Regions from separate parts of the Shewanella sp. Sh95 genome, predicted to be linked through region 3. Evidence: riboswitches for the same ligand, from Rfam matches in the RefSeq annotation. Region 3 holds a riboswitch; each other region holds the start of a gene.

Region 1 (10,861 bases), on a different contig from region 3:
GGCGTTTTTGCTAAACCCAGCACCTACCATAACAACGGCTCTGTCACTCCAAAGCCGTTCTGCGATCTGCTCCAAATGCGCTCTAATCGTTTCAGGAAAGTTATCTTGCTTGTTTTTAGCCATTTGCAAACACCATTTTAAAAAGATCGGACAGGCACATTTTTATGCCCTAACAATCGACCAATAACACCTGAGCCGAAGGAGTACACCATCCCCTCGGAGTTGCCGCAGGGCGAATAGGCAAATTGCGTGAGTCTCGCCATGGTCGTTATCGTGCATCCATACACGTCACGACATTCAGGCATCCTGCCTATCAGATGGCGAGCTAGCTTTCGCAGGTGCAGGGACGCATCCTTCGAAAGCGATAGCAAATTTGCCAATGAGCACAAGGGGCTTTCAACTCCGTTAAGGGCGGCAAGGGAGATCCAAGAGGGAATTGCTGTTGCTCCCCTCTTGGTCGACTCTTGTTTAAAAATTAGGGGTGAAGCCCCACAACTTTTATTTATGCTAAAAATTTCGACTACTTTATTTCGAAAGTACCAATTCACCAGAGTCATACGCCTTATCAAATTCTGCTTTGGCATCGGCTTTATGGTTTAGGCAGTTAACCATATGTTCATCTGACTTATAGTTTTTGCAGTCTTCGGGGACGATATAATATTTGCGCCATGCTTCGGCTTTGCGTATACGTGCGGCTTCGTTTTGCTGAGCGATACGTTGCTGTTCCGCAGCCTGTTGCATTGCAATTTGTTGCTTTTGATATTCAGCAAGCTGACGCTCTTTTACAGCTTGTTGATGAGCTTTTTCTCGCTGTTGTTGCTGTAGCGCGATTTCGTTTATTTCTTGCTTAACCCGATATTCGACATAGCTTAGATAGCCAATTCGCACTAACAAAGTGACCAAACCCGCTAACAAGATCCCTAAGGTAATTTGTAAAACTGATTTCATTCCAAAATCCATTTCTATTCCGAACAGCTCTTTTCATCAGAAAACATAAATACTACGGGATACACCAGAACTGGCATTGTTGCACCAGTGACGTTGAGAAAAATGGGCAGGTCATAGTAATACTAACCTGCCATTCCTGTGCTTTACATTCCATGAGTCATTTCTGGTTATTTAGCAAACTTGCATCCACTGTTTAGCAATTAGAGCTTTAACAATTAAAGAATGTAGCATAATCAGTTTAATCTAAACTCTATTGCACCAATATCAATGACTTTTGTTCCATTGTTATCACCGTCAATTGGTCTTGCTACACCATATAGATCGACATCTACTTTCAAGGGCGCACCTGCATCGATTGCTGGTGAGTTACTAAAAGGATATCCATTACTATCAAGCAAAGGATCAGCAAAAAGAGTATTCACCTCAACTTGTTGATCCTGCATATCTATATACAAGCTATTAACTTCATTGACTAAATTGTTATTCAAGCTAATGCTAGATTCTGGAGTAAAACTATACAAAGTACTAGCATAAGAAGCATTATCAATTAACGATCTGGATTTTGAAACGATATTGTTATCGATTGATATTTTATAATATGGCTCATTAACCCCATGATAAATAAGCTTCACCACAGATTCTAAACCCAAAAATGTATTATTATAAACTTCTAACTCAGAGGACATACTTGCATTGATAAGCTGACATCCAAAATATAAATCAGGCGCATCAAAAAGATTACCAAAATATATATTATTGACTAGTCTAGTCTTAGTGTTTTGTGCAACAGCATAATTACCGCTTTCAATCCTAGGGCAATGGTAATCATCATCCAAATTACTAGATACGTAACCATTATCGAGAGCCTTACCTATCAATATATTTTGTTCAAAAAGCATTTCACCACTATTTAAAACGTATACTGAACTGAGGTTGCTTGGTGTACCATCGAATAAATTACGTGTAATAGTACCTCCACTACTCCCTACCTTTATATAGTGATTAGCCAAGGTAAAACCATTTAAACTACTGTTTTTATCAATAATTAAACTTGGTTGCCAAAATGAAGTTTCACCGCTATAAAGCTTAGCACCTTTAGATTCAGCTTCTAATAGGGTTTGCTTTTTAGATAAATCTAAATCACCAATATAAATTCCTGCCGAGACATTAACTTTTTCACCATCGGCCGCCATATCAATCTGTTTTTGTAATGCTTCTGTAGATTGACCAACCACTATTGGAAATGGTATTGAAGATAACACTTTATCACCAGTTATAGAACTGAGTGAATTGAATACTAACTTTCCTTCCCCTTGACTATCTCCCCTAATATCAAGTGTAAAACTATAAGCCTGTTGATAGTCTTTAAAAACAATTTCGTTTCCAACCAAACAATTATACTTTTCATGACTATTAACACATTCGGCACTTAATAATGTGATATGTTCAGGTATGTCTAGTCTAATTTTGTTGCCAGTTACAGTGTCAAAGCCACCAAATTTAGATTCTTGTTGATGAATTATAAATGCTAACTTTTGTGAAGTATCAACTAACTCCATCATGTACTCTTGACGGTTATCAATCCACAATCGATAAGATACATCAGCAGCATGTCTTGCTACATCAATCGTTGCTTGGTTATTCGACAAATCCTCATCATGTCCAAGATGCTGTATTTTTGCAGTGATAACACTCTTAATCTCTGATCCATTAGCTGAGTCAGCATTTAAATAGATCTCTTGAACAGCTTTATATCCTGGAGATATATTATCCCATTTACAGGTCAGTTCGAGTAGATTATCTGATAAAGTACAAAAATTTGAATGAGCATAACTATCGCTATCAAAATAAATCGGAAGAGATGTTGAGTAGGTCGTCAACACTGTTCCGCTGTCAGTTGATTTTACATCACTTTCGACTTCAGCTTTTACGATAATTTTTTTAGAATAGCCTTGGGTTTCATGGGATAAAGTAACTCCGAGATCAGCAATTTTAGGAAGTATTTTTTTATCGTTAGGATGACCAAAAGATAAGAACTCTTGCAAATTAGTAAAACCATCACCATCTAAATCTTGAGTTGCATCCAAAGCCGATGTTGGATTTAAACCAAAAGCTAACTCCCAACCATCAGTTATTCCATCGTTATCTGTATCCTCAAATGAGGTCAATATGGAGGGTTTATAGTATTCCTTTAAAAAAGCATATTCTTTATTTACCATGCCACTATGTAGCATAATTTTATAATAGGTATAATTAGAGTTTACGTTTCCTCTTAACTCCTTATAGAATTCAACTGAAAATGTAGCTTGGCTACTGTTACTTCCCCTAACAACAAACTCACCACTTTCTTCATAGGCATGTACCATAGTGTTAAGTTTAAATAATTCATTCGTTTGGACATCCCAGAACCCTAAAGATGAATCGAATACGCGACCTTGTATCCTAAAACCATCATTTCCACATAAAACCATCTCATTACCAGTTCTAATATATTTAAAATTTGAAAATAAGATTTGTTTTTTATTATTAACATCTGAAAAAATTAAATTATATGTTGCTTCAGTTTTTGCACAAGTTAAGTCCTGCTCTACATATTGTGCAGTACCAGCAAGTAAACTGTGACCTAAAGTACCTTTTACATCAACATCCTCAAAAATCACGGTACTATCAATAAGTATTCCATCGGTGGAAAATCGGTTTGCTCTCACAGTAGCTTTACCGTTAGTTGTCATACCATCTTCAACGCAATTAGTGAAAGCAATATTTTTTTCTTTATCTGAGCTTCCATTCGAAATTTTAATCGTTCCACCACCAGAGCAAGTCGAACCCAGTTCGCCACTTTGATCGTTATAGTCCGGTAGTAATTCAGGAATGAGTGTAAAGATGTACTTGTACACTTGGCCTAATGTTTCTGTATTCAATGGAGCTGCAGACTCAATACCTGCATATTGGTCTTTAATATTGATAAATTTAGACAAGGGATCTTTGGTGACAGGAGGTGGGGTAGGTGTTTCTGCTGAAGAATCTCCACCACCGCCACCACATGCTGAAAGACATAAACACAAAAGGGGTACAAGTGCATATTTCATATCATAACATCCATTTATTTGATTTTATTAAATTATTTAAAATATTCGGATAGGTATAACTTTCATTGTTTATAACTGACACTGAGGTTAAAAAAATTGGACAGGCACTTTTATGCCTTAACAATCGACCTATAACACCTGAGCCGAAGGAATACACCACCCCCTCGGAGTTGCCGCAGGGCATTTGCGTTCGTTGCGTGAGCGAGGCATGGATGCCGAGATAGCGTCAGTCGAATCAGGGACGAGCGTCTGACGCGATAGCATAAGAACGCTTAATGCCCAAGGGGCTTTCAACTCCGTTAGGGGCGGCAAGGGAGATCCAAGAGGGAATTGCTGTTGATCCCCTCTTGGTCGGGTGTGGGTTGAAGACCCACGACCTTGATTCACCTCGGCCGAAAGGCCGCTAAATAACCAGTTCACTACTTTGTGAACCGACAAAAATCTTTCCATGGCTACCGCACTTGGCCAACACCCATTAGCCAAGGGATTGCACTGCTGTAATGCTTTTATAGAATCTAGAATCTAGAATCTAGAATCTAGAATCTAGAATCTAGAATCTAGAACCTAGCACCTAGCACCTAGCACCTAGCACCTAGCACCTAGAGACTTATCGCATATTGTTCAGGAGGTGTTCTTGCGAAATAAAGATACATCTTCCTGATGCAAGTGAACTGAATCGAGGTCACGATTAAGTTTCATCCTTGTTAAAAACCTAAGATAACGTTGTGCTGAACATCTGTCTACCACTTTCACATTACAAATTAGATAGTTAAGTGATGACTTAAGTTTATTTGAATGGATGCAGATTTACTCAAGCCCACCAAAAACCAAGGGGCCCGTGGGCCCCTGGTTGATAGCGTGTAAAAGTGCCTTATGCCGTAGCTAACAAAGGCTGATTTTTCGTTTTACGCAGATGATAAGCAGTGAAGAGCACAAACCACAGGGCGCTTACGGCAAATCCAGCTAAGGTTGAATGCATAATCCCCATGGCCAAATAGCCTAAGGTGGCGCCAAAGGCGATGGCTAACGCATAGGGTAGCTGGGTCATCACATGGTCAATATGGTGGCAACCTGCCCCCGTGGCCGACAAAATACTGGTGCTGGAAATCGGCGAGCTATGATCGCCAAACACTGAGCCCGCAAGCACTGCGGCAAGCATAGGCAGCATTAATGCGATATCGCTGGCTGCGGCCATGTCGCCAGCCAGTGGCAACATAATACCAAAGGTGCCCCAACTGGTTCCGGTGGCAAATGCCATGGCGCAGGACAACACAAACACCACCGCAGGCAACACTTCCATTGGCAAGTTACCGTTGGCGAGGGAGGCCAGATATTTGCCAGTCTCAACATCGCGAACAACCGCACCAATCGCCCATGCAAATAGCAAGATATTGATCGCAGGTAGCATGGCCATCACTCCTTGCGGGGCGGCTTTAAGCCAGTTTTTAGCGCCCAATTTTAACCGCAGCGCAAGCACAATTGACACCGCCAAGCTGCACAGCGCGCCATACACTAGCGAGGAGCCCACATTGGTGTTTTCAAAGGAGCCAAGTACGCTAAATGGCAGCCCTTTTTCATCCAACACTGCCGCACCAGAGGAAATCATAAAATACACGGTCGCGCCTGTGAGGGTTAGGATCGGCAATACCATATCGATCATGCCACCGTTACTTTCTTCAGGGCTTTCCATATCTAAGCCGATTGGACGAGGCTTAGACGGATCCCAAAGCTTCCCCTCCAGCGCCCATGCTTCATGTTTACGCATCGGGCCGATATCCATTTGAAAGATAATCACCACCAACACCATCAACAGGGTAAACACGGCATAGAGATTCATCGGGATCATCTCAACAAAGGCTGAGATTGGACTTTGCTCGCTAATGCCGTGGGCGGCCATAATGCCACCGATAAGCGCGATAATATAAGCGCCCCAAGAAGAAATGGGCATCAATACGCACACGGGCGCAGCGGTAGAATCTAAAAGATAAGCCAGTTTGGCGCGGGAGATTTGAAAGCGATCGGTCACCGGACGGCAAATAGCGCCAACCGACAAACTATGAAAAAAGTCGTCAATAAAAAACGCAAACACCATCACACCAGTTAAGCCTTTTGCGCCGCGACGGGTCTTAGCGCGCTTAGCTGCCCACTCGGCAAAGGCGCGGGTGGCGCCAGAAACCGTCATCAGACTAATGAGTCCACCAAGCAGTAACATAAACAGCAACATATTGATATTGTCGCGATTAAGTGCGCCATCGACCCAAAAAATCTTCAGCACGGTATTGAACATATAGTGCAATGAATCAAGGGGAGAAAACTGATTGAGTAACAAACTGCCGGCCACAATCCCTACGCCAAGGGATAACAGTACGCGACGAGTGATGATCGCCAAGGCGACGGCTAACAAAGGGGGAAGTACTGACCAACCTGAGTCAGCAAAATGACTAATGTCCATGATCTCTTTTCACCAAAAAACGGGTGGAGATCTACCGAGAGGATAAAGAAACAAAACCTATAGGGAGGTATTACTCCTCAGCCCCTTCAGGTAGCGCTCCATAGTGGATGACTATGGCAGTCTTGCACCTATTTGATGCAAAACCAGCAGCTCGGTTTGATGACCTGGCTACTTCGGCGCTGACTCCTTTCCTTGTACATCTGCGGCATCACCCTCCGCACAAGTAGTCATAGGCAGCGCGCCTCTACTTAAAGGTATTCGAGCGGGCATTCTAGCGAGATGGGAACTGATAGCAAGTATTTTGATCCCACTCGCGTATAAAACAATGAATCACCTACAAGTTGGTAACACAAGAAACATCCACCTTTCAAGCGTTGCAATAGCGCTAAATGGACTTATACGAGTAAATGTTTACCAAAAAAATCTAAGGTTCTTGTCCATGCGAGCTCAGCCGTTGGCTCATCATAACGGGCGGTGGAGTCATTATGGAAACCGTGATTCACATTCGGGTAAAGATAAGCGACGTAATCGGCTTTATTAGCCTTTAGCAGGGCTTCATACTCGGCCCATGTATCGTTAATCCGTTGATCTAATGCGGCAAATTGCAACATCAACGGGCCTTTCACACGGCTGCGCAGCTCAGTTGCTGCGGGTGTGCCATAATAAGGCACGCCTGCCGCAAGCTCATCGGGAATGGTGGCGGCGAGCATATTGACGATATAACCACCAAAGCAAAATCCGACAGCACCGAGTTTGCCATTACTCTGCGGGTGCGCCCTTAAAAAACGCGCGGCGGCGATAAAATCCTGCTCGATTTTGGCTCTATCAAGGCTCGCTTGCATGGCGCGACCCGCATCATCATTACCAGGATATCCACCAAGGCTGTAAAGCGCATCGGGGGCAAAGGCGATATAGCCCTTGGCCGCTAAGCGGCGGGCAACATCTTCGATATAGGGATTTAAGCCTCGGTTCTCGTGCACCACCAATACCACAGGGGCTTTTTTACTGAGATCTAAGGTCTTAGGATCGCCCGCCTTTTGGCCTGGGATCAGCAACGCGTTTGGCAAGACTAAATAACCGCGACCTTCACCATAACCATCGGGGGATGGAAATTTCACATAACTGGCTTGAATGCTGGGATCGTTAAAGGAGACTTGCTCGGCTAAGGCGTAATTAGGCATTAGTGCGCCCGTCAGCGTGGTCATGGTAAAACCCAGTGCCACTAAACCTGCGAGGCGAGCCATAAACTCACGGCGGTCGATAATGCCGTGGGCATATTCGTCATACCAGTCAAAGGCTTCCTGAGGAATGACAGGGAAAGGTGGTGTGGTTAGTTCTGGCTTATGATCTGGGCTCATCGTTCTTTCTCCATTTAACAAGCTAACCACTGGTTTATATTCCCTAGCTTGTGAGTTATCTAGCGGCCTTACCAAGAGTAAAGGATGAGAGCTTGTCAGGGCAATTAGCTTTATGCCGCACCTTTAATAATTCTCCACTCATCAATAGCCAATTTATGGTTGATCATGCGCCCAAATTGGCGTGAGCTTTTTATTCCCTAGGGGCATTTTTGTGTATAATGTCGCCAAACAACATATTAATATCATTACATTTCAATAACATAAGTTACCAATGGAGTTCAAATGGCTATAGGGATATGCAGGGTACTTTGTACCACTGTCACGCTCACGCTTGGGTTAACGGCTTGCGATAATCAGGTTTCTGATAAGTCAGCAAGTATTCCCGCTTCGCGCGAGTATCAGATTATTTCTACTTCACACCTCAACGATAGTTTCGAAACTCGTAAAGTGTTGCAGGCACGATTGCTGCTGGATTACCAGTTACAAGATACAGAAGGTAAGACGGCCAGCTTAACCACACCACTAACCCATAATGCCCGCTTTTTTATCCAACCTAACCTGCTGCAAATTAGCGATTATGGCATGCCGATCCCAGTGAGTAATATCGACCCAAAAGCCAAATCCAATGAAATCGCTCAGTTGGTTAAAGATGGCTTTAATGTGGAATTTAACAATGGTGAAGTCCGCCAATTAACCCCCATTGCCAAGATGGATCAAAAAGATATCAAGGAGTTATTTGAGCGCTGGCAAAATCTTAATAACTTGTTTAAACAAGCCCCAACCTTGCCTGTGGCGCTTGAGCCTCGCGTCGGTTACAGCACAAGCGCCCCGATGGATGGGCGCTTAACTTGGACGGTTGAGCAGGTCAGTGAAGATAAATTAATCGCCGTGTTACAAGGTGAAAAAGGCAAGTATAAGGCCTATGGCAAGTTCGAAGTTAACCGTAAAACCGGTTGGTTAGAGAGCATGGCGTTTTTTCAACGGGAAGAGCGCCAAGGCAGTACTTTCACCCACCGTACCCTGATGGCGCCTAAGGATAGGCCGTATATCATGAGCACGCTTTGGCATGCCGATGATAGCTTTGATGCTGAGCGCGATAGGGATGATCGGCAAAAGGAGCTATACCGCATTAGCGAGGTACCGCAGGAGTATCGCCCCAATAATGAGGCATTTATAAAATCCTTATTACCAGACCAACAAGGTATTTTAGATAATGTTGGCCCTTGGGGTACTGATACCCCTGAAGATCTGCAATTACGCTTTGTCCACAATATGAGCCCGCAATATGTGGAAGCCGATGTACGTTATGAGGACTTAAGCGCTTTTGATGCTAACGGTAAACCGATTGATATTCACTTCTGGCAGCACGGTAAAGGTTGGGCGAGGAATTATAATCCCTCGATTGAATCTGCAACCGATATTATTGCGACGGGGTGGGATAACACTGCGAATAAACTCAAGCAGATAGACCATATTAATGCCAAGCTAACGCTTATCCCACAGACGAATAAGATCGTCGAAAAGTCGTGGGATGAATTGCTGGCAACACCTTACACCTTTGGCGATGCCAGCCTAACAATCCAAGTGCTCGATGCCGAGGCGAAACTGTTTAAAGTCATATCAAAACAGAGTGAGGATCAGAGTATTAATCTGCCTTTCCAACAGTTTAAAGGCATGATCGCAGATGCCCGTCGCGAAGGTAATTATCCCTCCTGGTTAACGGCGACGGAAAAGGAGCTGCTAGAACAATTAATTGGAGCCGATGAGAGCCATCACCTCACCAGCAACGCACTCTTACTCAAGCTCGATGAGACCCCAAAAACCGTGGTGTTAATCGAGAAACAACCCCAGCCGGAGTTGACTCAAACCAAGACGATTCGCTTTGTACAATTTACCGAGTACAACAAAAATCTGGCGAATCCTCCCACCGAGTTTGGTAACGCCAGCCTAGGTAGCTTCACCAATCCGACGCTAGATAGCGCTCAAAATGAGGTCAATACGATCCAAGGGATAAAACCTGTGTCTGACAATGGTCATAATCTGTATATTCCCATGTCAGCGGCTTTGGCGACCGCCTGTAAACCTGAAATAGAACAGGGTTTTAATGAGGGTAAAAATCCCGTCACTTGGCAGTTTATTCCCAATGCCCTAAGCGGCAGTGCCTATATGTTGATGACTCCGGATCATGTGCGGCAGTTTTTCTACGATAAACAGATCAAGGGTAAGATCCGTTGCCAAGGTGATATCCATTGGCAGCCTTTAGAATTGGCCGCGACAGACCGCCCTTGGTTAATCGATTTACACTCTTGGCTGATGCAAACGGGATATGGCAATGAGCCGAGTAGCTATCTTAACAATTACTTTAAGGTCGAAGATGCCCAAGGCAATCTGTTAACCATTCGACTCCCCGAAAATACTCAGCAGCCGATTAACGAAGTGCTAGTCGATGGGCGCTATTTAAGTGTTGCAGGCCCCGCCGCCAAGGTGAGTTATATGACGATCGCCAAAGAACCCAGCGATATCCCCTATGAATTCACCTTTAAACCTTTGCCATAAAAAGGAGCTGTTATGCGTCTACTTACCGTAAAACTGCTCCTAGGAGCACTCGTACTTATCAGCTCCCATGCCAGTGCACAAAAGGTGTTACTCGATGCCCATTGGAAGGTTGTCAAAGATGAAAAACAGGCTCAGTACTATCTAAAACAATTGACCGAAGTGATCGACGGCCATTATAAGGCTGAGGTTTATTACAAAAACAAAGATATGCTTTTTTGCGCCAGTGCCCTCGCCGATAACAACATAGGTAAAAAACTCACCAGCGAACAATTTCGCGGTGCATATCAATGTTACTTTGAGGATGGCAAGCCGTACGAGCAAGGCTTTCGTAACGAGCAAGGCCAACTTCATGGCTTGCTTAAAAAATACATTGCCACCGGCCAACTGTATGTTGAATCGCACTATGAAAATGGTGTGAAACAAGGTCTCGAAACGGGTTATTGGAATGGCGGCAATAT
Region 2 (10,861 bases), on a different contig from region 3:
TCAGTAAAGCCAAGCACTACGTAGCCGATCATGCTGATCAGCGCAACGATTACTGCGTAGGGAAGCTGCGTCACTACGTGGTCGATATGATGGCAACTGGCCCCCGTCGACGACAAAATAGTGGTATCAGAAATCGGTGAACAATGATCACCAAATACCGCCCCCGCTAATACCGAAGCCAGCATAGGTAACATCATGGCTGTGTGACTGCCCATCGCCATATCCGCAGCTATCGGCAGCATAATCCCGAACGTACCCCAACTGGTTCCTGTAGAGAATGCAGTCAGGCCCGCTAACACAAACATTAATGCAGGTAAGAAAGCAAAGGGAATATTCCCAGTGGCTAGGCTAGCCATAAACTTACCGGTTTCAAGCTGGCCGATCACACCTGCAATGGTCCAAGCAAATAACAAGATGTAAATCGCAGGCAACATAGAGCGAGCGCCCTGCACTACACCTTTTAATACCATTGATTTTTCAACGCCTTGCACTAAGTTAAGTACCAGCGCAACCGCTAAACCAATCAGGGCACCAAAGAACAGTGATGAACTCACATCGGTTTTCTCGAAAGCAGAAATAATATTAAATTCAATGCCTTCTTTAGCTAATACTTGGGCACCGCTATCGATCATAAAATACAGGGTCGCAAATACCAGTACTGTGATAGGTAGGAATAACCCGAGGATTTTACCTGTTTCAGCTTCGGGTAAATCAGCATTAGCACCTGGCGGTAAACCTTTAGTCTCATCGTATAAATTACCGCGCATGGCATTTAATTCATGTTCACGCATAGGGCCAACATCTAAGCCCATAAACGCCACACAAAGCAGTAATAATAAAGAGAAAATTGCGTAGAAATTCATAGGGATCATTTGAATAAAGACACTTAAATGCCCTGAATCCGCAAAACCATGTGCTGTTAATATTCCGCCAATTAACGCAATAATATAAGCGCCCCAACTTGATACCGGTGAAATGACACAAACTGGTGCTGCGGTAGAATCTAATAAATAAGCTAACTTAGCGCGGGAAATATGGTAACGGTCGGTAACAGGCCTTGCGACAGACCCAACGACTAAACTATTGAAATAATCGTCAATAAAAACAACACAGCCTAAAAACATGGTCAGTAATTTCGCATCGCGCTTATTACGAATATGTAACCTTGCCCAATCAGCAAATGCCCGAGCACTACCACTCACAGTAATTAGAGCGGTGATCATCCCCAATACAATCAAGAAACCGAGAATGTATAAATTCCAAGAATTTACGCCATCTTCCGACCAAAAAAGTCCTTTTACACTGTTAAATAAAAACTCACCGCTGGCCACAGGAGAAAATTGATTGAGCAATAATACTCCAATCACAATTCCTAAACCGAGGGAAAGAAGCACTCGGCGAGTAAAAATCGCCAATACAATTGCAACCACAGGCGGGAGCAAAGAAAGCGCCGAATCGGCATAACTAACTACAGTCATTGATTATTTCTTCGTCAAAATACGAATGGAGGGCGACTGAACTGGTGGGAAAAGGCAATAGATACCCAAGATCACCTGTCCTATCAATAGCGCTCCATAGTAACTATTCCTAATATCCGTATCTGGAAATACTATGGCAGTGTTGTACCTATTAGACACAACCCCAGCAGTTGATCGTGATAAATCAAACTACTTCGGCACCAAATCCTTTCGTGAACGATCAACGGAATCACCCTACTGATCACTACTGATATTTGGTGCGCCTCTACTTCTAAGAACGCCCATACATGGGCGTGAGGCTCATAAAAACATAAGCGGCTAAGCAGTTACCACCGCGAAGCCGCTTACTCTGACTTAGCTCACAAATAAAATCAACTTAAGCTTGCAATCAACTGCGGAACGGCTTCGAACAGGTCAGCTTCGAGGCCATAATCGGCAACTTGGAAGATAGGCGCTTCAGGGTCTTTGTTGATAGCCACAATCACCTTAGCGTCTTTCATTCCCGCTAAATGTTGGATCGCGCCTGAAATACCGACTGCAATATAGAGGTTAGGTGCGACAATTTTACCAGTTTGACCGACTTGCAAGTCATTCGGAACAAAGCCTGCGTCAACCGCCGCACGCGAAGCTCCTACTGCGGCACCAAGCTTATCAGCCAGTTGCTCTAACATCCCGAAGTTTTCACCGCTGCCCATGCCACGGCCACCAGATACGATAATGCCAGCATTACCTAACTCTGGACGTGCTGAAACTGTCAGCGCTTGAGACACAAACTGAGCTTTGGCTTCAAACACTTTATCCAAGGTAGTCACAGCAGCGTTATTACCCTGTGTCACCGCATCGAAAGCACTGGCACGCACTGTCATCACTTTGATAGCGTCATGGCTTTGAACTGTCGCTAAGGCGTTACCCGCATAAATCGGACGAACAAAGGTATCGCTACTCACCACGCCAATCACTTCCGAAATTTGCGCCACATCTAAAAGTGCTGCCACACGCGGTAACGTGTCTTTACCCGCACTCGATGCCGCTGCGAGAATATGGCTGTAGTTTGGTGCTAAGTCCACCAGCAATTTAGCCACGTTTTCGGCTAAATGCGCTTCATAAGCGCTGTTATCGGCAACTAATACTTGCGCGACACCTTGTAGAGCTTGAGCGGCTTGCACCACTGCACCACATTGATGGCCCACCACCAATACATGTACATCGCCGCCGATCGCACGAGCTGCGGTGACAACTTTAGCGGTATCCAGTTTCAGCGCCGCATTATCGTGTTCTGCTAATACTAAAATGGCCATTTAGATCACCTTCGCTTCATTCTTTAACTTTTCAACCAGCTCTGCTACCGACGCAACCATAATACCGGCCTTACGTTCAGCAGGCGGCGTTACCTTGATCACCGTTTGATGCGCTTTGAGCGTCACACCTAAATCAGCTACCGTCAGCACATCTAACGGCTTACGTTTGGCTTTCATGATATTAGGTAATGAGGCATAACGTGGCTCATTCAAACGTAAATCCGCAGTCACCACAGCTGGCAACGGTAGATTTAAGGTTTGCATACCACCATCTATCTCACGAGCAACTTGAAGTGAATTACCTTCAACTTTAATTGCTGAAGCAAAGGTCGCTTGCGGCATATCCGTTAATGCAGCAAACATTTGGCCCGTTTGGTTATTATCACCATCAATGGATTGCTTACCAAACAGCACTAATTGCGCTTGTTCTTTTTCTTGTACTGCTTTAAGTAATTTGGCAATTGATACTGGTGCTAACTCTTCTTCAGTATCAATGTGAATCGCGCGATCAGCACCTAATGCTAATGCGGTACGCAATTGTTCTTGAACGGCTTTATTGCCGATGCTGACGACCACTACTTCAGTAGCACTGCCCGCTTCTTTTAAACGAACCGCTTCTTCTACTGCAATTTCACAAAAAGGGTTCAACGCCATTTTGAGGTTTGCGGTATCAACGCTGGTGTTGTCAGCTTTTACCCTGACCTTCACATTGGCATCAACTACGCGCTTAACAGGCACCAATACTTTCATAGGGCTTCCTTCCTACACTTTCATGTACATGGACAAAACATTGGTGATCACCAATGCAGGATAGAGCCACTTTACGTCCTGTTAACGTTAACGTCAACCAAAGTCAAACGCTTGTTTGCATTTTTAAGACTGTCGTATTGGCCACATTTTTGAACACTTATTTGCCATATATAAAAAGTTCAAAAATTAAATAATATTTAATTTTTGTTTATTGCATAATTTTATTTGATTCGAGCAATATTAGTTTCTATCATTTAGCTGTTGTTCACCATTATCCTGTAATAAAAATAGAGTGGGACGAAAATAGATATGAGCGAATTTTTAGAGATATTAACTCACGGTCGTCGTTTTAAAGCTGCTGTAAAAGATCTTAGCGTTGAAGAACTGCGTGATTTAGCGGCTAAACTAGATAAAATTTTAGTTGAGCGTGAGTCAATGGAAGCAGAAGAACAGCAAGCTATTGCTGCTCGTAATGCAAAAATTGAAGAAATCCGTCAACAAATGGAAGCCGTTGGTTTATCAATCGACGATTTAGGTGGTGTTGCAGTTAAAGCCTCGAGCAAGAAACGCGCTCCTCGTCCAGCGAAATACCAAATTGAAGTTGATGGCGAAGTGATCCAGTGGACAGGTCAAGGCCGTATGCCAACAGTATTTAAGAACGAAGTCAATAAAGGCCGTTCTATGGATGATTTCTTAATCTAATCCAATACCGTAATGGTAATGACAATAGCCATTCGCTATTATCATTGAGTAACATAAAAAAGCTCGCGCCCTGCGAGCTTTTTTATGCCTATCCCACCCCGCCCATTGTCATTCAAGTAAATGCTTAAATTGCGTTACAATTCATCTTTAGTATTTACATCTACTTTAGGTTACTCTTTATTCACCCTCCGTCTAAGTGAATAAAAAATGCAGATAAACAATAAGATAATAATAAGCTGCGGCATAATAAGTAGTTTTGTATCTCAACCCATTTTTGCCGAGGCCAATCCCATCCCCCCCGTCAATAAGTTAACTGCATTGACCAATGCAGAATTAATTCTTGCACCGGGGAAACGACTCTCAAATGCCACATTATTAGTTGAAAACAATCGGATCAAAGCCATTATTGACCAAGGTGATATCCCCGCGGCAGCACTAAAAGTCGATCTCAGTGGTTATACTATTTATCCCGGTTTTATCGATCCTTTTACCGATTATGCTATCGAGTTTGAATATCCCAAATTGCAGCTCACTCGTCCGGTATATGATATTAAGCGTATTGGCGGGAATGCTGAAAATGGTGCAATTCACGCTGAAAAAGAATGGTTTAATTACATTTACCCCAATAAAGAACGCGCACGAGATTGGATCAATAACGGCTTTACCAGTGTACAAAGTAGTAAACTCGATGGTATTTTCCGAGGCACGGGTGTCAGTCTTTCACTCGCGGACAAAACTGCCAACGAGGTAATTTATAGGGCGCACAGCCAACCTTTTATGGCCTTCGATAAAGGTACGTCAGAACAAGACTATCCCAATTCCCTCATGGGTAGCATCGCGCTTATCAGGCAAACCTTTGCTGATGCTAACTGGTATAACCAAAATAAGCACAAATCGGTTAATAGTTCAGCTACACCTCAAATTGAATTTAATATTGCCTTCGAACGTTTAGATAACTTAGCCGAGAAACCAATCGTATTTGAAACAAAAAATCTGAACGATTTATTGCGTGCAGCTAACCTACTCAAAGAACATAAGCAGCCCGCCAACTTACTCGCAAGTGGCCAAGAGTATGCTCGGATCAACGAATTAAAGGCTCTGAATTATCCTTTAATTCTTCCTCTTAATTACCCACAAGCACCCGATGTGGGTACCGATGATGCCGATCGCGAAGTCTCCCTTGCAGAACTCAGGCAATGGGAGCGCGCGCCCACAAACCCTGCCGCAGTAGCAAATGCAGGTATCCCCTTTGCGTTTACCCAATTTGGCATTAAGACCGAGGCGTTTTGGCCACGCCTTCGTCAAGCGATTGCGCAAGGACTCAGCGAAGATAAAGCCCTCGCGGCCCTCACCACTCAAGCTGCTGAAATGGCAGGAACCGCTGACTTGACCGGAAAACTTGCTCCGGGCTATATGGCGGACTTTGTCATTACTAAGGGCAATATTTTTAAAGACGGACAAATTTACAGTGTCTGGCTACAGGGACAAGAACAAGCCATCCGCTCACTTTCACAAGCCAAGATGTTGGGTGACTATCAGCTGACGTTGAATAATTTAACTTTAGATTTGAACCTTGAAGAAGCAGACAAAGCAGGCAAAACCACTTTGCAAGGAAATCTGAGCACTGGCGAGAAGAGTATTCCACTCTCCAACCTCAAGCTTGAAGACGACGGCCGCGTCAGCTTTAACGCCAATTTAACTGATGCAGGCATTCATGGGATCAGCCGTTTTACCCTCTGGTTTGCCAAAGACGGCATTCAAGGCCGGATGGTAGACGCCCAAAGTCGTAGCATTAATGTTGCTGGTATTGCCCTTACGCCTCTGCCAAAGACGGAGCAAGTAAGCACGCCTAAAGCCGATGCATCGCAAACCTTAGTCAGTCAACTGACCTACCCTAACGTCGCCTATGGTTTAAGTGAGGCGCCCAAAGCCGAGAAACTCCATATTAAAAATGCCACCCTGTGGACCTCAGATAAACAAGGTATCTTGGAACATGCGGATCTGCTAATGGCCAATGGCAAGATTGAAAAAATCGGCCAGCAACTCAACACGCCTTCTGGATATCAAGTCCTCGATGCAACGGGCAAGCACTTAACAGCGGGTATTGTCGATGAGCATTCCCATATTGCCATCAACGGCGGCACCAACGAAGGCACCGACGCAGTCACCTCTGAAGTGCGGATTGGCGATGTGATTAATCCTGAAGATGTCTCCATCTATCGCGCACTCGCGGGCGGTGTGACCAGCGCACAATTACTCCATGGCAGCGCTAATCCTATTGGTGGCCAATCCCAGTTAATAAAAATGAAGTGGGGAGAAAGCGCAGAACAGCTAAAGTTTGCCAATGCCCCTGCCAGTATCAAATTCGCCCTTGGCGAAAACGTTAAACAGAGTAACTGGGGCGAAAAGTTTGTGCAGCGCTTCCCGCAGACGCGCATGGGGGTAAAAGCCTTATTTGAAGAAACCTTCGATGCAGCACTCGCCTATGAGAATGCACTGAAGGATTATGATGATTTACGCAGCAGTGAGAAGAAGAAAACCCTCGCACCGCGCCCAAGTTATCGCCTGCAGGCGGTGGCCGAAGTGCTTAAGCAACAGCGCGATGTGCATATTCACTCTTATGTACAGTCGGAAATTTTAATGTTCCTGCGCTTAGCCGAAGCCTACCACTTTAAAGTGCAAACCTTTACCCATGTGCTTGAAGGTTACAAGGTTGCCAGTGAACTGGCTGCCCATGGTGCGGGCGCCTCGACCTTTGCCGATTGGTGGGCTTATAAGTTCGAGGTTTATGATGCGATCCCGCAAAACGCGTGCCTAATGCAAAAACAAGGTGTGTTGACGAGTATCAATTCCGATGACTACGAAATGCAGCGCAGACTCAACCAAGAAGCAGCTAAGTCAATGATGTATTGCGGTATGTCAAAGGAAGATGCCTGGAATATGGTGACCATCAACCCAGCGAAACAGCTCAGAGTCGATGAGTATGTTGGCTCACTCACCCCAGGCAAAATGGCCGATATTGTGCTTTGGAACGCCGAGCCGCTGTCGATTTATGCCAAAGTGACCCAGGCTTGGGTTGAAGGCAAACGCTACTTCGATCGCGACCAAGACCAGCTTGCCCAGCAGCAAGTAGTGGCTGAGCGTGCCGCTCTTATCCAAAAAATTCTCAGTAGTGATGATAACGCTAAGGCGGGTGAAAAAGTTACACCGCTTAACGAGCCACAATGGCACTGCGATACCCATTATCAGGCTTGGGGCCAACATCATCAGGGAGCAAAATAATGAAGCACTTACCCACAACCTTGCTGCTGTCGACACTGGCCATCACCTTGTCCGTGCAGGCACATAATCTCATCCCTACGCCTAAACAAACTCACGGTGTGTTGATTAAAAACGCCACTGTGCATACGGTCAGCCAAGGGGTACTAACCAATACCGATGTGTTAATCGAAAACGGCAAAATCAGTGCGCTAGGACCACAGTTACACGTCAACGGGGCTGATGGTAAAGCACAGGTTATCGATGCCACGGGCAAACACTTATATCCCGGCCTTATTGCACTGGATACCAGTCTTGGCTTAGTGGAAATCGAGATGGTTCGCCCGACCGTAGATAACGCTGAAGTCGGTGACTTTAACCCGCAAATTACTGCAGCAACGGCTTACAACCCGGATTCGGAGCTGCTGCCAACCATTCGCTATAATGGCATCACTCACGCACAAATCGTCCCTAGTGGTGACGGACTCGCGGGCCAATCGGTGGTCGTCGATCTCGATGCGTGGACCATTGAAGATGCATTGCACCCCAGTGAAGGCCAATTTCATGTTTACTGGCCACAGATAAAACGCATGCCAGAGGATGAAAAAGGAAAAGCCAAAGCGATTGAAAAAAATCAGCAGGCTATTGATAAGCTAATCAACGCCTTTGAGGACGGTTACCGCTATTTCTTAAGTCAAAATGCACAGGATACGGACAACACGCCCAATCTGCGTTGGCAGGCCATGTTGCCACTGTACCAAGGTAAAGCGACGCTATTTGCCCACGCAGACAGTGTTAACCAAATCGAGCAAGTGATTGCCCTGACTAAAAAATATCAATTTAAATTGGTCATTGTTGGTGGTTATGATGCATGGCGACTGGCCTCAAGCTTAAGGGAAGTGAATGCCAGTGTGATTTACCCGCACACCCTAAGCCTACCTAAACGCACAGATGAACCGGTAGATTTACCGTTTAAAATCCCTTCGTTGCTAGCAAATGCCGGCATTCCCTATGCCCTTGGTTTTTCATCGGATTGGAACAGTCGTAACCTACCCTATGCCGCAGGTTACAGCGCAGCTTATGGCGTTAGGGCAGAGCAAGCGTTGAAATCTGTCACGTTAGATGCTGCAAAGCTGTTAGGGATTAACGATTTAGGCGCTATCGAAGTAGGCTATCAGGGCAGCGTTGTGCTGAGTGACGGAGATATCCTCGACCCCATGAGTAACAAAATTGATGCGATCTGGATTGAAGGAAGACAAATAGATCTGAATAATCGCCACCAGCAGCTTTATCAAAAGTATCTTAAGCGATAGAATTTACTGAGATAAATCGCACAGCACCGCGCAGTCCATGGGACTGCGCTTCTTTACCCTTAATCTCAGGTCAAACCATGAAAATCATCCTCTCAAGTGCATTAGTGCTCCTGCTTAGCGCCTGTGCCAGCGACTACAGTTTTAATAGCAATTTAGACGGTGAGGCGATTAGTGACTACTTCAAGGCGGGCGATGTTACGCTATTTGAAGGTGATAGTTTGCCTAAAGGCCACTACGAGTTGAAAGGCTTAGTGCAAGGAGAATCTTGCCAAGCGGATGTAAATGGCGTGCCAGCATCCTTAAGCGAAGCGAGAACCGAAGCCCGCCGCGCTGCGGCTGATAAAGGTGCTAATGGTATCATCATCAAACAATGCGTGATGATGGAAGAAGCTGCGCAAGGCTGTATCAGCCGCGCGTTATGTGTCGGTCAAGCGATTAAAATGGCCACCGCCGACTAGTTCATCGCGTGTATTATACTGCACGCCATTCTTGTTGTACTTTACAACCTAAGCCATCTGAGTTTGGGTTGTTGCTCCTTCCTTTAGGTGTTTTTTGCATGACATTTACCAACCAAATTACCGCTGTGGCCACCTGCCGTACCCCCTACAAACAAAAATTTGGCATTCCAAGGCAACCTGGTTTGGTGGAAGCACGCGGTTATGTTGAGCTGGAAGGCCATATCAATCATCTCGACGCCGTGCGTGGCATCGAGCAATATTCCCACCTTTGGCTGCTGTTTTGTTTCCATGAAAATCTCGCCCAAGGCTGGAAAACCACAGTTCGCCCACCGCGTTTAGGCGGTAATGAAAAACTCGGTGTATTCGCAACCCGCTCGACTTTTCGCCCAAACGGCATTGGCCAATCCGTGGTAAAACTCCACCGAGTGGTGCAACGTAAAGGCAAAGTATGCCTGGAGATTTCAGGCATGGATCTTGTCGATGGCACGCCGATTATCGATATAAAGCCCTATATTCCCTTCTCAGATTCGATTGAAGGTGCCGTCGGCGGTATCGCTCAAGAAGCGCCTAAGCTGATTAGCGTGGTTTTTTCCGAGCTCGCGGCAACGCAGATTAACGCCTATAGCAAACAGGACGCTTATACTGATTTGGCCGAACTTATCCGCGGCGTACTCGGACAAGACCCTCGCCCTGCCTATAAAAAAGCCAAGGATGATCCCAAGCTATATCAAGTGGCTTTGTATGACTTAGATATCTTTTGGCGGATGGCGGTTGATGAGGATGATCGGGAATATATTCAAGTGCTCGAACTCAAACCGGGGAAATGTGGCTAAATGCAGACGCTAAACACAACCGCATTGCCTGATTATCAGAGCCAACACAAAAAGCGTCTGTCTTGGATGCCCTGGCTGTATTTTTCACTCAAAGAAAAACACTTAGTCTGGGCTAAACCTTGGCAGGATGAAATTCAAACCAACCTTTGCGCCCTCGAAACCGTCACCATTGGTGATAACTGTTTTATCGCCCCCGAGGCACAATTATTTGCCGAGCCCAATCGCGATATCAAGATAGGTAATCATTGCATGATTGCCGCCGAATGTTTTTTACATGGCCCTATTACCCTTGGTAACGAAGTCGCCATCAATCATGGCTGCTCCTTCGATGGCGGTCGAGTGGGGATTCAAATTGGCTCCCAAACTCGCATTGCTAATCATGTCACTATCTATGCCTTTAATCATGGCATGGCGCCCGATACGCCCATTTATCAACAAGCCTCTCACTCTAAAGGCGTCGTGATAGGTAAAGATGTTTGGATTGGCGCACAGGCCGGGATAGTTGATGGTGTCACCATTGGCGACCATGCGGTGATTGGCATGGGCTGTATTGTCACCAAAGATGTCCCCGCATGGGCTATCGTCGCCGGTAATCCTGCACGGGTGATTGGCGATCGGCGAAATAAGTAAGCAGCGACGAGAATCTAGATACGAGCAATGACGAAGTCGCACCCTAACGGCGCAGCGCTTATCTTTGCTTTATCGGTTATCCAGCATCAAAAATGCTATTTGTCTCCCAGCTAGTTGAATTTAACCTAAATCCATAGGTGA
Region 3 (10,861 bases):
CAAATGGATGTGAAGACGGGCGAATCTAGCCTGTTGCTGAATGCCGATAAGTTGGCGAGCAATGAACTGTCCGATGAAGAAAAGGCCCGCCGCGAGCGCCAACGTATTTATGGCGACGGCATTATGGAATATTTCTGGGCGGACGATAGCAAGGCACTGTTGATCCCCGCCTCGGGTAATCTGTATTACTTCTCCTTAGCAGATAACAGCGTCAGCCAACTGCCGATAGGCGAGGGCTTTGCCACCGATGCGCGCCTATCGCCCAAGGGGAATTTTGTGTCCTTCGTGCGGGATCAAAATTTGTATGTGCTCAATTTAGCGACTAAAAAGCTTGAGGCCATGACTACAGACGGTGGCGGCGCGATTAAAAATGCCATGGCGGAATTTGTCGCCCAAGAAGAAATGGACCGCATGACGGGTTACTGGTGGGCGCCCGATGAGTCAGCCATCGCCTTTACCCGTATCGATGAGTCTGGCGTTGAGTTAGTCACCCGCAACGAAATCTACGCCGATGGCATTAAGCTTACCGAGCAGCGTTATCCGGCTGCGGGTAAAAACAATGTCGAGATCCAACTGGGCGTTGTGACCCTTAATAATAAAGCCATCAATTGGGTCACCTTAAGCGATGATAAAAATAAGGATATTTATCTGCCTCGCGTCGATTGGTTGCCCGATAGCAAGCATTTATCCTTCCAGTGGCAGAGTCGCGATCAACAAAAATTAGACCTGCAACTGGTGGCGCTCGATGCGCTGAACAAGCCGAAAACCTTAGTCAAAGAGCGCAGCGATGCTTGGGTGAATCTAAACAACGACCTGCACTTCTTAAAGCAGCAATCGGCGTTTATCTGGGCCTCGGAGCGTGACGGCTTTAATCATCTGTATTTGTTTGACCTAAAAGGTAAGCTGAAGACGCAACTGACCGAGGGCAATTGGGCTGTCGATGAGCTGGAATATATTGATGAAACCGCAGGTTGGGTGTATTTCACCGGCCGTAAAGATACCCCAATCGAAAAACACCTTTACCGTGTGCCGTTAGCGGGTGGCAAGGTTGAGCGTGTGAGCCGCGAGGCGGGGATGCACGATCCGGTATTTGCCGATAATCAAAGCGTGTATCTGGATTATTTCAATAGCTTATCTCAGCCGCCGCAGATCAGTTTACACGGCGATAAGGGCCAACATTTGGCGTGGGTGGAGCAAAACCAAGTCAAAGTGGGTCATCCTCTGTATGACTATGCAGGCCTTTGGCAACTGCCTGAGTTTAAAGAACTTAAGGCAGAAGATGGGCAAATCTTGCAAACGCGTCTCTTTAAACCCGTGCCCTTCGATGCGAACAAAAAGTACCCCGTGGTGGTGCGTGTTTATGGCGGCCCACATGCGCAATTGGTAACGAATAGCTGGAGTGAGCAGGATTACTTTACCCAATACTTAGTGCAGCAAGGTTATGTGGTATTTCAACTGGATAACCGTGGCAGTGCCCATAGAGGCACTCAGTTTGAGCAAGTTATTTATCGTCACTTGGGCGAAGCGGAAGTGAACGATCAAAAGGTTGGTGTCGATTATCTGCGCAGCTTGCCCTTTGTCGATAGCAACAACGTGGCGATTTATGGCCACAGCTACGGCGGTTATATGGCCTTGATGAGTTTATTTAAGGCGCCGGATTACTTTAAGGCGGCGATTTCGGGCGCGCCCGTCACCGATTGGCGCTTGTACGACACTCACTACACCGAGCGTTATCTTGCTCATCCCGCGAATAATGAGCAGGGTTACGAAGCCAGTAGCGTGTTCCCCTATGTGAAAAACTACCAGTCGGGGCTGTTGATGTACCACGGCATGGCCGACGATAACGTGTTGTTTGAAAACAGTACTCGCGTGTATAAGGCGTTGCAGGACGAAGGTAAACTGTTCCAGATGATTGATTATCCTGGGTCTAAGCATTCGATGCGCGGTGAGAAAGTGCGTAATCACTTATACCGCTCGCTGGCGGATTTCCTCGATAGACAGCTTAAAAGCGGCAAATAACTCAGCATTAGGTTGGCATTTATATCAGACTGGTATTTATGTCAGAGTGGCGTTTTTTAAAAGAGTGGGGTAACGTCCTCACTCTTTTTTATTTTGTATGATTCTGAGTTAAGCCTATTTATTTAACAGTACGCTGCTTAGTTTAATCACAACACACTCAATACTTATCTGGCGCTCAATATTCCAGTTCACTGAGTTGTAATTTGGATTTCCAGTTTGCTTTAGCTAAAACCTTTTTTGCAGAGATAAAAAAACCAGATCCTAGGATCTGGTTTTTTATGGCGTTCAAACGGTAAGTTGAAGATTAGTCTTCTAAGTTACCGCAGAAACGGTAGCCTTCACCGTGAATGGTAGCGATGATTTCTGGCGTATCTGGCAAGCTTTCGAAGTGCTTACGAATACGACGGATTGTCACGTCAACAGTACGGTCGTGTGGCTTTAACTCACGGCCAGTCATCTTCATCAGTAGATCGGCACGAGTTAAGATTTTGCCTGGGTTTTCAACAAAGTGCAGCATAGCGCGGAATTCGCTACGTGGCAGTTTGTAAGATTCACCCTGTGGGCTTACTAGAGAACGGCTGTTGATCTCTAGGCTCCAATCGTTAAAACGATAGTATTCTACAGAGCTCTTTTCTTCGACTTCATTGCCTGCGCTATTAACACGAGTCAGAAGGTTGCGAGCACGAATCGTCAATTCACGAGGGTTGAACGGCTTGGTAATATAATCGTCCGCGCCAATTTCAAGTCCAAGGATTTTGTCGACTTCGTTGTCACGGCCTGTTAAGAAAATCAGACCGATGTTGTTGATTTCACGTAATTCACGTGCCAACAACAGACCGTTTTTACCTGGTAGGTTAATGTCCATAACCACGAGGTTAATTTTGTTTTCCTGCATAGCCTTATGCATTTCTGCGCCATCATTGGCCTCAGTTACCACATACCCTTCTGCCTCGAAAATACTTCTTAGCGTGTTACGGGTAACGGCTTCATCTTCAACGATCAGAATGTGCGGATTTTGCATATTAAGTACCTAAATTTTAACCAATATTCTAACCATAAGAATCACTTACATCGGATTCTTATATTCATAAAATGTTGATACTTCCACTTACTGCTCTGTGCTTCAAAGGGAAGATCTTCACGGCTACACGTCAGGATGTATATAAGTGAACGTTTAAAGTGTAATACGATAAAACGTAACCAGTATCAACTTCGATAAGCAATAGTTAAAAATAGTTCCTTAACTATTGTTTTTTTTAAAATGTTTAAATGATAAATCAAATGTAGAACACATTTTAAAAGATGTCTGGCCAGCATAAGGTGATTTCGCAGAGGAATCTAACAAACCCTTGTCAAGATTAAGCAAACTTAATGTTATCTGCTTAACTGGCCAATGACGACATTGTACTCGTTTTAGGCATTTGTTAACAAATGAAATGTTAACAAATTTCAGGCTGAGACGCTGATTTACCATGATATTTACTTTAGTCATTGATTAGTATAACTAATGTATTTTTAATTCTTGTGAGCCAGTTCACGCCTCTTTGGATTTTTTAGGCTCTCTGTTAAACTAGCGCGGGTTCATTTTTCGACTAGACTACCAATGGACAACATGACTCAAGATTTGTGGCAGCATTATCAAACGCCGTTGTTTTTGCTTACTCAAGCATTATCCTGTGATTTTTCCTTTGCTGTAATTACCGCCCATAATCCCGCTTCAACCCTCCTCACTCCCAGCCAAAACCGATTACTCGACCGCCAACTTCTACGTGAAATTGAATTATTAGGCAGTCCCTATCGTGCACTGATTGGGGCATCGCCAGATTTATCCCATATGGAGAAGAGCTGGGCCGTGTTTATTGATCGCAGCATGGCCTTGCAGTTGGGGAAAAAGTTTAATCAATACGCTATCTACATGGTGGAACAGGGCGAGGTGAGTTTAGTGCCTTGTACATTAGCCGGGCAAACAGAGGTGTGTTTAGGTCGATTTAACGACTATGTGCGTTTGGTTTATGAGCTACCGGACTTGGTCACCTAACCGCGATTGACGCTTTTAATCGCTCCTCTGGCTAAGCTTTGCTGATCTCACGGCAAGGCTAGTTTGTTTTTCTTCTTTGCTAGATCTGATTGATTTTTCCCTATTCTCGTTTGGCATGAGTCGCAAACGTTTTAAATTCCCATTGTTTTTAAATGCGTTTATTGAATTTGTATATAGTGTGTGAAATTAGCATTGACTTCATTAGGGGTTTATTGCTACTTTTTTCGTCCCTTTCCGGCGGAAAGGAACAGAAGAGGAGCGTTAACTAGGTAGTCAGTCAGAGGAGCACAAACTCCAGCGATGATTGATGAGGGAGATTAACGCCGAGGCATAGATATGGTTGCTGCATGTTTATGTCGGTCGCTTAGGCTGAATCCTAACGATTGTCACCTGTAATTGGTGGAGAGCTTCTGGTGACGATTGCTGTTTCCCTTCTATTGGGGTGCGTATCATTGAGCACCAGGCTCTTCGAACGAAGTTAGTTCGGAGCGTAATCATGTTAGTTAATCAATATCTTATCCTTGTTTGTGCCGTGTATTCTGCTTCTGCGGAGGTGCGCTAATGTCCCTTGTTGTCGCAAAGTTTGGTGGTACTTCAGTCGCCGATTACGGTGCAATGAATCGCTGCGCCGAGATTGTACTGGGTAATCCCGATTGCCGTTTAGTGGTGGTTAGCGCCTCTAGTGGCGTGACTAACCTGTTGGTTGAACTGACCCAAGAGTCAATTAACGACGATGGTCGCTTACAACGATTAAAGCAAATTGCGCAGATTCAATACGCTATCTTAGATAAACTCGGTCGCCCTAATGATGTTGCTGCCGCGTTAGATAAGCTGTTAAGCCGTATGGCGGTATTAAGCGAAGCGCTGGCGTCCCAGCGCAGTAAGGCCACCATGGATGAGTTATTGTCCCTTGGCGAGCAGTGTTCGTCGGCATTATTTGCGGCGGTATTGCGCGAAAAAGGCGCCAACTCAAGTGCCTTCGATGTGCGCCGTGTGTTGCGCACCGACAGCCATTTTGGCCGCGCCGAGCCACAGGTTGAGCAAATTGCAGTGTTATCCCGTGAACACTTACAGCCATTGCTATCTGAGCAAGTGATTGTGACTCAAGGCTTTATTGGCTCCGATGAAGCGGGGCAAACCACAACTCTCGGCCGTGGCGGTAGCGACTATTCTGCGGCACTGTTAGCCGAAGCCTTAAAAGCCTCAGCGGTTGAGATTTGGACCGATGTGGCCGGGATTTATACGACCGATCCGCGCCTCGCGCCAAACGCCCATCCGATTGCCGAAATCAGTTTTAACGAAGCCGCTGAAATGGCAACCTTTGGCGCTAAAGTATTACATCCTGCGACGATTCTTCCGGCCGTGCGCCAACAAATTCAAGTGTTTGTCGGTTCAAGCAAGGAGCCTGAAAAGGGTGGCACTTGGATCCGCCATCAGGTTGAAGATGCACCCGTGTTCCGCGCGGTGGCGCTGCGCCGCGACCAGACGCTACTCAATCTGCACAGCCTACAAATGCTGCATGCGCAGGGCTTCTTGGCGGAAACCTTTGCCACATTGGCAAGACACAAGATCAGTGTGGATTTGATCACCACCTCCGAAGTTAACGTATCGCTCACTCTAGATAAAACCGGCTCCGATTCAAGCGGACAAGGTTTATTAAGTGAAGCGTTACTGCAAGAATTATCGCAACATTGCCGCGTGCGCGTGGAGGATGGTTTAGCATTGGTGGCGATTATCGGTAATCGCATCGCTACGACTGCGGGTATTTGTCGCCGCGTGTTTGAAGTGCTCGAACCCCATAATGTGCGGATGATCTGCCAAGGTGCCAGCCCGCATAACTTGTGTGTGTTAGTAGCCGAATCCGAAGCGGCACAAGTGGTTAAAGCGTTGCACGAAAACTTGTTTGAAGGCGTTTAGTATGTTGCCGACAACATCGTCTCTGCAAATTGGGGAGCTTGCCGCAGGGCAGGCTCTGACGCTGCCGATTTATCACTTTAAGCCAAGTGGTCATGTATCTGGCCCTAAAGTGTATATTCAGGCTAATGTCCATGGTGCTGAGGTGCAAGGCAATGCGGTGATTTATCAATTGATGAAGCAGTTGGAAAATTGCCACATCTTAGGTGAGATTACCTTAGTGCCCTTGGCTAATCCGCTGGGGATTAATCAAAAAAGCGGTGAGTTTACATTGGGGCGTTTTGACCCTATCACTGGCGTAAACTGGAATCGTGAGTACTTAAATCACGCGATAGATTTACCCGCTTGGTACAGCGAGCATGCCGAGCTTAGCGATAGCGAACTTATTCAAGCATATCGCAGCACCTTGATTGAAGCTTGCCAGCAGCGGTTACGTAACGATTGGGGCGTGACCACGGGCCACAGATTGGCGGTTAGCTTACAGGCTATGGCCCATGCGGCGGATATAGTGCTCGATCTGCATACAGGGCCTAAATCCTGTAAACATTTGTATTGCCCTGAATATGATGTTGCAGCGGCGCAGTTTTTCACGATTCCTTACACACTGGTGATCCCCAATAGTTTTGGTGGCGCAATGGATGAGGCGGCATTTTGTCCTTGGTGGCAACTCAGTGAGGAGGCAAAAGCTCAGGGGCGGGATCTCAGTATCGCCGTTTCAGCTTTTACCTTGGAACTGGCGAGCCAAGAACGCATTTGCCTTGAGGATGCTTTAGTCGATGCTAAAGGCATTTTGGCCTATTTAAGCCATCGAGGGGTGATTGCCGAGCAAGTGGAACCCGTTAAGATGCCGCGTTTTGGCTGTTATCTTAAGGATTACAAAAAGTACCATGCGCCTATGGCGGGCTTGGTGGAATATGTGGCGCCCGTGGGAGAGCCGCTTGCGGCGGGTGAGACCTTAGTCAATCTGCTGCGACTCGACTTATATGGCAGTGAGCAGGAGCTGACGGCACTCAGTTTGCCCCAGGATTGTGTGCCTATACTCCATTTTGCTTCGGCGTCGGTGCATCAAGGCACAGAGCTCTATAAAGTCATGACCAATCTGTTTGAATTGCCATATTAACGGCAATCAGCAAAACAAAACGCCAATCTCGATATTGGCGTTTTTTATTAAAGTCTACAACCACTTAAAGCGATAGAAGAGCGCCATTTGCAGGGCAACCAGCGATATTAAAATGCCGCAGAAGGTCGCAAAAGCCCATGCGTTATCCGCACCGGGAATACCGCCGATATTGACCCCAAGCAAACCGGTTAAAAAGCCCAGCGGTAAGAAAATTGCCGAGACTAAGGATAAGAAATACAAGCGCTTGTTTAGCTGCTCCGATTGCTGGCTGAGTAACTCTTCCTGGGTCACATTGGCTCGGTCGCGCAGTGCATCTAAGTCTTCAATGGTGCGAATAAGCTTATCCGTGGTTTCGCGCATCTTAAGTTTTTCGGGCTCATTAAACAGCACAAATTGATCGGACAGCATCTTAGTGAAGGCTTCTTTCTGTGGGCCTAAATAGCGGCGCAAGGCTACGGTTTGTCGGCGTAGTTCGGCAATATCAGTACGTAAATCTTTAACATTGCCAGAAACAACTTGTTCTTCTAATTCTGAAAGTTGCTCCTCTAGCGTATCGATAAAATCGACTTTACGTGTAGTCAGTTTTTCACAAATGGCGAGGAGAAAATCTCCTGTGGTGGTGGGGCCTGTGCCTTCCATGATCAGTTCAGCCACATCTTTAACCGATTGCAGCTCGCGATCACAGGTGGAGATAATGCGCTGTCTATCGGCGTAAATTCGCACGGCGACCATATCTTCAGGTGCTGAGTTTGGATTTAAGTTAATACCGCGCAGTGCGAGTAATACGCCTTCCCCTGCCAATACGGCTCGAGGGCGAGTATCTTGGGCGAGCAGGGCATCGGTTTCGACTTTATTAAGACCGCTGTTTAACACCCAATGGCGAGCCTTTTTGTGGCGATAACGTAGGTGTACCCAAATCAACCCGTCCTTAGGGTCCCAATTTTCAAGTTGTTCTGGGCTTAAGGTTGAGCCAGCTCGTGCGCCGCTAAGCACTATGCTATAGATAAATCCTTCGTGCATGTCACATTCCATCTCATGCTAAATCATCGGGTAAAGCTAACTGATTTTACAGTGGAAATGAAGCCTAGCGTCGTTTCCTCTCACAATAACCTCAGCGCTAGATGAGTAAATTGCTGGCCAAGCAACTTATGATGAAATAGATTAAAATTAGCCTTAGTTGTAATGTATTGAGAAGATAAAATGGAATATGAATTTCGGCGTAACAGTTTGACTGGCACGTATTTAGCCAGCTTTAGCATGGACCATGAGGTACTGGGCCAATGGTTTTCAGAAGAGTTGGGGCCTGAGTTAGCCAAAATTCAGCAAGTGCTCGATATTATCAAAGAAATTCAAACAGGTAAGCGAGTTTCTTGGCGTTTTATCGGCAAAGATATTACCTTAGATCTGGATGAGGAGCAGGCACGAATTTACGCTAATGCTTTAGGATTTGAGCAGGATTATGAACTCGAAGAGGCGATGTCCCTCTATGATGCTGAATCTGAGGCTTACTGTGGGCTAGAAGATTTAGAAGAAGCGCTACTTAGTTGGTATGAATTTGTGCAAAAAGGGCTATAACCGCCCGCTGTGAATATCAACAAATAATAAAGGCAATCTATTGATTGCCTTTATTATTTAATGGAGTAAGTCTATCACTTATCCAATATCAATTGTTCAAATATCTTACAGCCATTTCGGTTCTCGACTTGGCATTAGCTTTACGCAACAGGTTTTTGACATGCACTTTCACAGTGCCTTCACTGATGTGTAAATGCTCTGAAATCATACGATTACTTAATCCTTCCGCCAGTTGTTGCAGGATCTGTAGCTCCCTTGGGGTGAGGCTTGAAATCCATTCTTGTTCATCGGCGGCATTTTTGAGTTCATAGAGATATTCTTCAACTTCTTCGCTGATCACTCTGTGGCCTGACATGGCATTTTTGAGTTTATCGAGCAGCAAATCTGGCTCGGTATCTTTGAGTAAGTAACCGTCAGCTCCCGCACGTAATAGGCGAATAACATCTTGTTTTGCATCTGAAACGGTTAAGATCACGATTCGTGAAGTCACGCCTTCTTGGCGCATGGCATTGAGGGTATCGAGGCCAGTCATTCCCTTCATATTGAGATCGAGCAAGACGATGTCAGGTTCATCAGTTACTACGGCGCTTAAAGCATCTAAACCACTACCCACTTCACCGAAGAGGTTAAAGTCTGGATCTGAGGCGATCAATTGGCAGATACCTTTACGTAAGAGAGGGTGATCATCGACCACCAGAACAGAATAAGGTTTACCCATGTGTAGGCTCCTGTTGAGAAGGGAAGATTAAAGTGACTTTGGTGCCCTGTGATAAATTGGATGTGCTATGGGGTTCAAGGGGCGAGTCTGGATTTTCTGGCTCTAGCTGTCCAGTGATTCCTTTGCGACTAGTTTGCGGATCATTGCTGCTAAATACAACCGTGCCGCCTAATTTGCTGGCACGTTCATGCATGATGCCTATGCCGAAGTGCTGATCCCGTTCTTTAATATGGCCAATACCTACACCATCATCACTTACACTGATATTAACCATACCATGCTCATCTTTATAACAGCGAATATTGATATGGCTAGCACGGGCATGTTTGATAGCGTTGAGCGTTGCTTCTCGGGTGATCTGCAAAATATGGATATGTTGTTTCGCCTCTAACCATTGGGGGGAAAGCTTATAATCGAGGTGGATCTTGATATCGGTTTTTGCTCTGAGCTGCTCAAGCATTGCTTCCATCGCATTCTTCAGATTGGGCTCCTTAATGGTTAATCTGAAGGTGGATAGTAACTCTCGGAGTTGTACATAGGCTGTACTAACCCCTTCGTTGATCTCTGTGAGTTGTCCCTCAATGGTAGGATTGCGGCAGCTAAGATCTAAATTTTTGCGCAGCAAGCTAATTTGGATTTTTAGGAAAGAAAGCACTTGCCCGAGTGAATCATGTAATTCCCTTGCGATAACACCACGTTCTTCCATTAGGGCTAACTGTTGTCTTTGTTCGGTAGCGTTATGAATAACGATGGAGCGAGTAAGCATAATGGCAAAGTTTTTAAACAACGGAGTATTAATATCTTGGGTTGAGATAAGCTCTAAATAACCTAAATCAGCCTGCTCAAATTGTAGCGGAAAGCGGATGTTGTTGTGAGCGCCTTCTGGCCAGCCACCATCGGCTTCGACGACTTCGAGTTCCTGCTCTGGGTACTGAATAATCAGCCTTAAATAGTCGATAGACTCATAATCCTTTAACTTATTCAACGCGGCCTTGAGCGCCTTGTAGTCCAATTTTTTCGCATTAAGAGTCAAAAGGTTATCGTATAAAAAGGCGAGTTCATTGTTTGCTCTGGTGAGCGCAAGAGTCTTCTCGGCGACTTGAGATTCTAAGTTGCCATACAGGGTCGCGAGCTCGCGGGCGGTTTTTTGCAGTGCATCGGTCAGAGCCGTGAGTTCAATATATTCGGTTTCGGGCATTTCGATCTCAAAGTTACCCTTAGAAATCGTATTGGCGGACTCCATCAATTGTTGCAAGGGTACAACGACTTTGCGTTTAGTAAAGCGCACCGCTAAAAAGGCGATAACTAGCATCAGCCCAAGCCCAAAAATTTGGCTCGCCGCGAGAAGGCGCAACTTAAAAGCGGCATGATGCTCCATTTCCAATACCAATAAATCAATAGTATCGACAAAGTCCTTGAGTGAGGCGGCGTAGTCGCGGGAGTTTTCCTGCTCGATGTAATATTTCATCACTAGCCA

Evidence for each region. A riboswitch is a leader RNA that binds a small molecule or an ion and turns the genes downstream of it on or off. The one in region 3 is predicted to bind lysine.
Region 1: another riboswitch for lysine. It lies ahead of AEA42_RS19915 (Na+/H+ antiporter NhaC family protein); the one in region 3 lies ahead of lysC (lysine-sensitive aspartokinase 3).
Region 2: another riboswitch for lysine. It lies ahead of AEA42_RS00290 (Na+/H+ antiporter NhaC family protein); the one in region 3 lies ahead of lysC (lysine-sensitive aspartokinase 3).

Annotation. Positions count from the first base shown of each region.
Region 1 covers NZ_LGYY01000272.1:8,867-19,727, reverse strand. Annotated here, with positions in the region: gene AEA42_RS19930 (SIR2 family protein) at 1-123, opposite strand, end outside; gene AEA42_RS19925 (hypothetical protein) at 526-948, opposite strand; gene AEA42_RS19920 (thrombospondin type 3 repeat-containing protein) at 1,182-4,037, opposite strand; gene AEA42_RS19915 (Na+/H+ antiporter NhaC family protein) at 4,909-6,489, opposite strand; lysine riboswitch at 6,573-6,744, opposite strand; gene AEA42_RS19910 (dienelactone hydrolase family protein) at 6,885-7,847, opposite strand; gene AEA42_RS19905 (hypothetical protein) at 8,130-10,403, shown strand; gene AEA42_RS19900 (hypothetical protein) at 10,416-10,861, shown strand, end outside.
Region 2 covers NZ_LGYY01000003.1:5,196-16,056, forward strand. Annotated here, with positions in the region: gene AEA42_RS00290 (Na+/H+ antiporter NhaC family protein) at 1-1,478, opposite strand, end outside; lysine riboswitch at 1,558-1,754, opposite strand; gene AEA42_RS00295 (FAD-binding protein) at 1,850-2,776, opposite strand; gene AEA42_RS00300 (electron transfer flavoprotein subunit beta/FixA family protein) at 2,777-3,526, opposite strand; gene AEA42_RS00305 (H-NS family nucleoid-associated regulatory protein) at 3,836-4,228, shown strand; gene AEA42_RS00310 (amidohydrolase family protein) at 4,436-7,510, shown strand; gene AEA42_RS00315 (amidohydrolase) at 7,510-8,799, shown strand; gene rcsF (Rcs stress response system protein RcsF) at 8,877-9,257, shown strand; gene tsaA (tRNA (N6-threonylcarbamoyladenosine(37)-N6)-methyltransferase TrmO) at 9,356-10,090, shown strand; gene AEA42_RS00330 (acyltransferase) at 10,091-10,720, shown strand.
Region 3 covers NZ_LGYY01000167.1:43,944-54,804, forward strand. Annotated here, with positions in the region: gene AEA42_RS12135 (S9 family peptidase) at 1-2,019, shown strand, start outside; gene arcA (two-component system response regulator ArcA) at 2,324-3,040, opposite strand; gene AEA42_RS12145 (DUF3293 domain-containing protein) at 3,623-4,057, shown strand; lysine riboswitch at 4,301-4,475, shown strand; gene lysC (lysine-sensitive aspartokinase 3) at 4,619-5,974, shown strand; gene AEA42_RS12155 (succinylglutamate desuccinylase/aspartoacylase family protein) at 5,976-7,091, shown strand; gene AEA42_RS12160 (zinc transporter ZntB) at 7,146-8,111, opposite strand; gene AEA42_RS12165 (YacL family protein) at 8,292-8,666, shown strand; gene AEA42_RS12170 (response regulator) at 8,755-9,384, opposite strand; gene narQ (nitrate/nitrite two-component system sensor histidine kinase NarQ) at 9,377-10,861, opposite strand, start outside.